Endozoicomonas gorgoniicola: one gene and its partner. The protein of the gene in region 2 interacts with the protein of the main gene of each other region in a pairwise test. Links are inferred from orthologs where the notes say so. Each region holds a gene or a part of one and is shown on either strand. Other genes may lie near its edges.

What was found.
Region 1: the proteins of rbsB (region 2) and ileS interact in binary tests that used the Escherichia coli proteins (3 or more experiments, as listed by UniProt). The link is inferred for Endozoicomonas gorgoniicola from one-to-one orthologs.

What each region holds. Positions count from the first base shown.
Region 1 is NZ_JAPFCC010000001.1:3,213,760-3,217,434, forward strand. The notes cover bases 320-3,671. They hold ileS (isoleucine--tRNA ligase), read right to left. Parts: upstream 3,367-3,671; coding sequence 520-3,366; downstream 320-519. Other genes in these bases: NX722_RS14860 (hypothetical protein), read left to right, coding at 320-529; ribF (bifunctional riboflavin kinase/FAD synthetase), read right to left, coding at 3,538-3,671. In the rest of the region: more of NX722_RS14860, read left to right, coding at 308-319; more of ribF, read right to left, coding at 3,672-3,675. UniProt on the Escherichia coli protein: Catalyzes the attachment of isoleucine to tRNA(Ile). As IleRS can inadvertently accommodate and process structurally similar amino acids such as valine, to avoid such errors it has two additional distinct tRNA(Ile)-dependent editing activities.
Region 2 is NZ_JAPFCC010000001.1:4,194,222-4,197,317, forward strand. The notes cover bases 141-2,913. They hold rbsB (ribose ABC transporter substrate-binding protein RbsB), read right to left. Parts: upstream 2,109-2,913; coding sequence 1,173-2,108; downstream 141-1,172. Other genes in these bases: NX722_RS19025 (LacI family DNA-binding transcriptional regulator), read right to left, coding at 141-155; rbsK (ribokinase), read right to left, coding at 173-1,090; rbsC (ribose ABC transporter permease), read right to left, coding at 2,180-2,913. Outside these bases: more of NX722_RS19025, read right to left, coding at 1-140; more of rbsC, read right to left, coding at 2,914-3,096. UniProt on the Escherichia coli protein: Part of the ABC transporter complex RbsABC involved in ribose import. Binds ribose. Also serves as the primary chemoreceptor for chemotaxis.

The DNA of each region.
Region 1 (3,675 bases), 980 kb from region 2 along the record:
ACACATGCCCTACAGTCACTCTGGCTGTAGTCATTCCGGTTTTGCCCTCCGAACGGTTACCCGCCTTCACAGGCCGGAATTTCATCACTACTACAGGATCATCTGCCACCTCACACCACTGTTACCCTTGAGTTTCCTCTTGCGATAACAGCCCCTGAGATTCAGAGATTGATGCCAGGCTTCCCCAGTTACTAAACGGTTCCCTGTCAGAAATGCCACCCTCAAGCACAGAGTTGGGACTGACTGAGTATCGGGCTTTGCGCTATTTCGCACGCTTGCCGCTCCCAACCTGCCGAATCAGGTTCGCTTGCGCTGTGTACCTCTGACTTCCTATGGCTTCCTTCAGACCCAACCGTTGGCCAGTTACGCCCTTGCCATTCAGATTGCCTTCCCCTCAGTCGGGGCGGCTCAGGCTTCTTTCAGCCTGACGGGTTTGCCCGCTTCGCTGGGCAAACAAAAAATCCCGGACAGAAGAGACTGTCCGGGATTTTTCAATGCTGCTTCAGGTATCAGGAGGTATCAGGCGTAACGACGCACTTCACCCTGACCATCAACATTTTCAACACAACGACCACACAGGCTCGGGTGCGCTTCAATCTGACCAACATCTTCACGACGGTGCCAGCAACGGTCACACTTCTCGTGGTCTGACTTGGCAACCGCCACTTTCAGGCCTTCCACATCGGTAGCCATCGCATCAGTGGCTTCTGCCAGTGGTTTCAGTTCTGCTTTGGAAGTGATCAGAACAAAACGCAGTTCTTCACCCAGCTGGTTCAGCTTCTGCTGTAGTTCGTCACTGGCAAACAGGACAAGGTCGGCTTCCAGACCACCACCAATCACGCCTTCCTTACGGGCATCTTCCAATGCTTTGTTCACCGCAGTTTTCACAGCAAGGATGGAGTCCCAGTCAACGTCACTGCTATCCATCGCCTGCAGACCTTCATACCAGATATCCAGCAAAACGTGCTTGCTGCGCTGACCCGGAATGGCCTGCCAGATTTCATCCGCCGTAAAGGTACAGATCGGGGCAATCCACAGGGCAAAAGCCCGGGCAATATGATACATCGCGGTCTGACAGCTGCGACGGGCCAGACTGTTTGCCTGAGTGGTGTACTGGCGATCCTTAATGATGTCCAGATAGAAACCACCCAGATCCAGCGCGCAGAAGTGATGGACTTTCTGATAAACGTTCAGGAAGTTAAAGCTGTCGTACGCTTCAATCACTTCTTTTTGCAGGTTCAGGGCGCGGTCAACCGCCCAGCGATCCAGAGACAGCATATCGTCCCATTCAACGATATCCGTTTCAGGGTTAAAGCCGCTCAGGTTAGACAACAGAAAACGTGCAGTATTACGAATACGACGGTAGCTGTCTGCTGTGCGCTTCAGGATCTCATCAGAAACTGTCATTTCTGCCGTGTAATCCGTGGCGGAAACCCACAGGCGCAGAATATCAGCACCCAGTGATTTAAAGACTTTCTGCGGTGCGATCACATTGCCCAGAGACTTGGACATCTTGCGTCCATTGGCGTCTACTGTAAATCCGTGAGTCAGCAACTGTTTGTAAGGCGGTACACCCTTGGTGGCAATACCGGTCTTCAGGGAAGACTGGAACCAGCCACGATGCTGGTCAGAACCTTCAACATAAACGTCAGCAGGCGACTGCAGGCCTTCACGACGATCCAGTACCGAATAGTGGGTAACACCGGAATCGAACCATACGTCCAGTGTATCAGTCACCTTAATGTACTGGTCTGCGTCCTGCGCGGACAGAATTTCAGCTGGTTCCAGATCGAACCAGGCATCCATACCGTCCTGCTCAACCTTTTGAGCGACCTTTTCAATGAGTGCCGGGGTATCCGGATGCAGTTCTTCTGTTTCTTTATGAATAAACAGTGCAATCGGCACACCCCAGGTGCGCTGACGGGATACACACCAGTCCGGGCTCTGGGACAGCATGGACTCCATGCGGTTACGCCCCCAGTCAGGCGTAAACTTCACATCCTTCAGGGACGCCTGAGCCGTTTTCAGCAGACCTTCTTTTTCCATGCTGATAAACCACTGCGGCGTGGCACGGAAAATCAGGGGCGTTTTGGTACGCCAGCAGTGCGGATAGCTGTGCTGGAATTTGGACTGAGCCAGCACACGGCCATTCTCAACCAGAACTTCAACCACCAGTGGGTCAACCTTGTAAACATGCTCACCGGCAAAGCGTTCAACGTTGTTGCGGAACACACCAGTGTCATCCAGATAGTTCAGAGTGGCAATGCCGTATTTTTTGCCCACATTAAAGTCGTCAACACCGTGGTCAGGTGCGGTGTGAACACAGCCGGTACCGGCGTCAGTGGTCACATGATCACCCAGAATCAGCGGCAACTCACGATCATAAAATGGATGAGCTACCTTTTTTCCTTCCAGCTTCGCACCAACAGTGCGGGCGATGATGGTGAAGTCTTCGATGCCGAAACGCTCCATCGCGCTTTCCAGCAGTTCTTCACCCAGAATCAGTCGGGCTGGTGCGCCGTTGACTTCACATTGTACCAGTGCATAGCCCAGCTCTGCCCCCAGAGTTACGGCCTGGGAAGAAGGTAACGTCCAGGGCGTAGTGGTCCAGATAACCACTGCGACCTCACCTTCACCCTGATGCCCTTCATTGTCAGACTCATTAAAATCGTCAGAGCTCTCAAAATCAAAGGCTGATAGCAGATCCGCTTCATCCAGCGCAGCGTAACGTACGTCCACCTGGGTAGACGTTTTATCCTGATATTCCACTTCCGCTTCTGCCAGCGCAGAACCACCGACCACACTCCAGTAAACCGGCTTGTAGCCTTTAACCAGATGACCATTGTCGGCGATTTTACCCAGCGCCCGGATAATGTCGGCTTCAGTCTGGAAGTCCATGGTCAGGTAAGGCGTGTCCCACTCACCCAGAATACCCATGCGTTTGAAGTCTTCCCGCTGACCATCTACCTGCTTGGCAGCGTACTCCCGGCACTTTTTACGGAAGGTTTTAAAGTCCACCTTGTCGCCAGCCTTGCCCAGCATGCCTTCAACCTTGTGTTCAATAGGCAGGCCGTGGCAGTCCCAGCCGGGTACATAAGGCGCATCAAAACCACTCAGGGTCTTGGACTTGATAATGATGTCCTTGAGAATCTTGTTAACGGCGTGACCAATATGGATGTCACCATTGGCATAAGGAGGGCCATCATGCAAAATGAACTTGTCACGACCTTGGCTGACATTCCGAATCTCTTCATACAGATTCATGTCATACCAGCGTTTGAGCATTTCCGGCTCGCGCCTGGCCAGATTTCCGCGCATCGGAAAATCAGTCTCTGGCAAGTTCAATGTGTGCTTGTAGTCGGTCATAGTCTTGTTACCGGAATCTCACCATCACATCGGTCAGCGTTAAGAGGAATTCTTAAAGCTTGAAAAATTACTAGGAAGGCGGCAGATAATAATGCGCCGTCGTCATCCCCGCGCAGCGCGGAGATGACGGTAAACGGGCAAACTCTGCTTTACTGCTTTCCTTACAGCGGTTTAATCAGTCAAAATATCGCGGGCAGAGGTCACATCATCATTGATGGCTGCCTGCAATGCTTCGAGTGATTCAAATTTCTGGGCATCACGGATTTTTTTTACAAATTCAACCCGCAATGTCTGACCATACAGGTCACC
Region 2 (3,096 bases):
CGGGCCAGGGCGCTGGGTTTATAGTCCAGCGTCTTAACCGCCGTTCGCACTTTCAGGGCTTTGTCTTCACTGACAAACCGGGTGCCGTTTAAAACGTGGGAAACGGTCGAAATAGAGACACCGGCGTGTCGTGCAACATCCTTGATGGTACTCATTTTGATCGCGCATCCTGTCAGTCATTCAGGAACTGGTCGGTCTCGGCCCTGGTGGGTATGGAAGCCTGAGCGCCATTTCGGGTGACGGATAATGCCGCAGCACCATTGGCAAAGCAAGCCGCTTCATCGATTGGAAATCCTTCAGCCAGAGCCACAACCATCGCACCATTAAAGGTGTCACCTGCGGCGGTGGTATCCACTGCCGTCACCTTAACACTGTCAATCATTCGTGTGCCTGAGTGATCTGAAATAAAAGCACCCTGTGAGCCCATAGTAATCACAACCGTACCAATGCCTTTACCGTGAAGTACACTGGCCGCCTGTTCGGCACTAGAGAAGTTGTGTACAGCCACGCCGGTCAGCACTTCAGCTTCCGTCTGGTTAGGGGTAATAATGTCGATGCAACCCAGCAGGTCATCCGACAATGGTTGTGCAGGTGCCGGATTTAATACCACCGTCGTATGGTTATTCCGGGCAATTTCTGCGGCGGCGAAAACGCCGTCAAGCGGTGTTTCAAGAGACACCAGCAGAAAACCGGCTGCCGCAATATCCGCCTCTCGGCTCTTTACTTTTTCCGCAGTCAGTCTGGCGTTGGCTTCAGCTGAAATGCCGATGCAATTTTCACCCTGCTGATCCACAAAAATAAGGGCTATGCCCGTATTGCAGCCGTCAATCTGTTCAATGAGGGAAGTATCTATTCCGGTTTCCCTGAACGACTGAACGAGACTGTCACTGAACGCATCGCTGCCCATACAGGCCATGAAACGGGTTTTGCCCGCTAGCCTGGCGCAGGCTACTGCCTGATTGGCTCCCTTGCCCCCGGGGAAAATACTATAGCCCTGTCCGGAAATGGTTTCGCCGGGGCGGGGAAGAGCTGGCGTATTCAATACATGGTCAATATTGACACTGCCCAGCACAAAAATCGGATTCTTCATAAATTGCTCAAACGGCTCTGAAAGGGAGAATCAGATCCTGACTGAAGCTGAGATAACCCAGCTTCGATCAGGGACATTGTGATCAACCACTGGTTACCAGTCGCAGCTCAACCGGCGTGTAGGCTTCAACCGGTTTTTCACTGAGAGCCTGTCTGGCTATTTCAATGCCTATCTCTCCGATCATTCCAGCCTGCTGGGCGACAGTTGCCGCCAGGTCACCGGATTCAACGGCTTTGATACCTTCATCAGTCCCATCAAAGCCGACCACAATAATGTCTCTTTGCGCCGCTTTTACCGCAGTGATAGCACCCAGGGCCATTTCATCATTCTGGGCAAATATTGCTTTAACATTGGGATGAGCCTGCAACAGATTTTCAGTGACGTTTAATGCTCGTGTACGATCAAAATCGGCTGGCTGACTGGCTACCAGAGTCATGTTGTGGGTGGTGACTGATTTCATGAAGCCCTCACCACGGTCACGGGCAGCGGATGTTCCGGCAACCCCTTCGAGCTGCATAACTTCCCCGCCTGCAAAACCTTTCTTCTTCAGCTGTTCGGCAATAAAGTCACCAGCCAGTTCACCACCTGCAACGTTATCGGATGCCACATGGGACAGCACTTCGCCCCCTTCAGCACCCCGGTCCAGAGTAATCACTGGAATATTCGCACGATTGGCAGCTCGAACGGTGTTACCGGCTGCAGAAGAGTCTGCCGGATTCAGCAAAATGGCACTGACCCCGCGAACCGCCAGATCTTCAACATTGGTCATTTCCCGGGCTGAATCGTTCTGGGAATCCAGCACCATCAGGTTGTAGCCGAACTCGTCAGCTTTTTTTTCTGCGCCTTCTTTAAGGGTGACAAAGAAAGGGTTGTTCAGGGTCGAGACCACCAGAGCAAGAGATGGCTGGTCTGAGTCAACAGCCGCATCATCGTTCTTGCTGCAACCGGTCAGAGCCAGACTTGCTGTGAGTGCAGCAGCCAGCAATTTCCTTGGAGACATTATTGTTGAAAAGTTCACGGACACATCCTCATGGTTTTGTTTTAAAAGGCCGGTAAAAACCGACTCACAGTTATTTTTGTCCGGACTGCTTATTTGGCAGATCGGGTATCCACCAGAACCGCCAGCAAAATAACCAGAGCTTTGGCAATAAGCTGATAGTAAGACGACACGTTCAGTAGGTTCAGTGCGTTATTCAAAATCCCGATGATCAGGACACCCACCAGAGTACCCATAACCTTTCCCTTGCCACCGGTCAGGCTGGTGCCACCGAGTACTACCGCTGCAATCGCATCCAGCTCATAACTGGTTCCTGCCGTGGGCTGTGCTGACGCCAGACGACTGGTAACAATTAAGCCTGCCAGGGCCGACAAAGCACCGCTGATGGAATAAACCGCCAGTTTGATCCGGTCCACATTAATACCGGATAGCCGGGTTGCCGATTCGTTACCGCCGAGTGCGTAAACATAGCGACCGATGCGTGTGTGGTTGAGTACGAACCAGGCAATGGCGAATACCAGGGCCATCAGGTAGACAGGAACAGGGATGCCAAACAGATAGCCACTGCCAATAGTGGCGAACGCTTCTGAGGCTGCCCCGTTAGTGGCGGAAACAGGTCGTCCGTCGGTGAAAACCATGGTGGTGCCTCGCAGCAGTGTCATGGTGACAAGCGTGGCAATAAACGGCTGAACCTTGCCCTTGGCAATGACCAGCCCACTCAGGCAACCCATTGCGGCACCAGCTGCCAGAGTGAGCGACACGATAGCGAGGATGTTAAAGTCCATGCCTACCATAGTCGCAGCCAGTGCGCCGGTCATTGCCAGAACCGACCCTACTGACAGGTCAATACCACTGGTGAGAATGACAAAGGTCATGCCAACAGCAATAACAGCATTAATAGAGGTCTGCCGTAAAATATTCAGCAGATTGCCAGTGCTGAAAAAACTGTCGCTGATGAGAGAAATAATCAGCATGAACCCCATCAAGGCAATCACCGATTTATACTCAA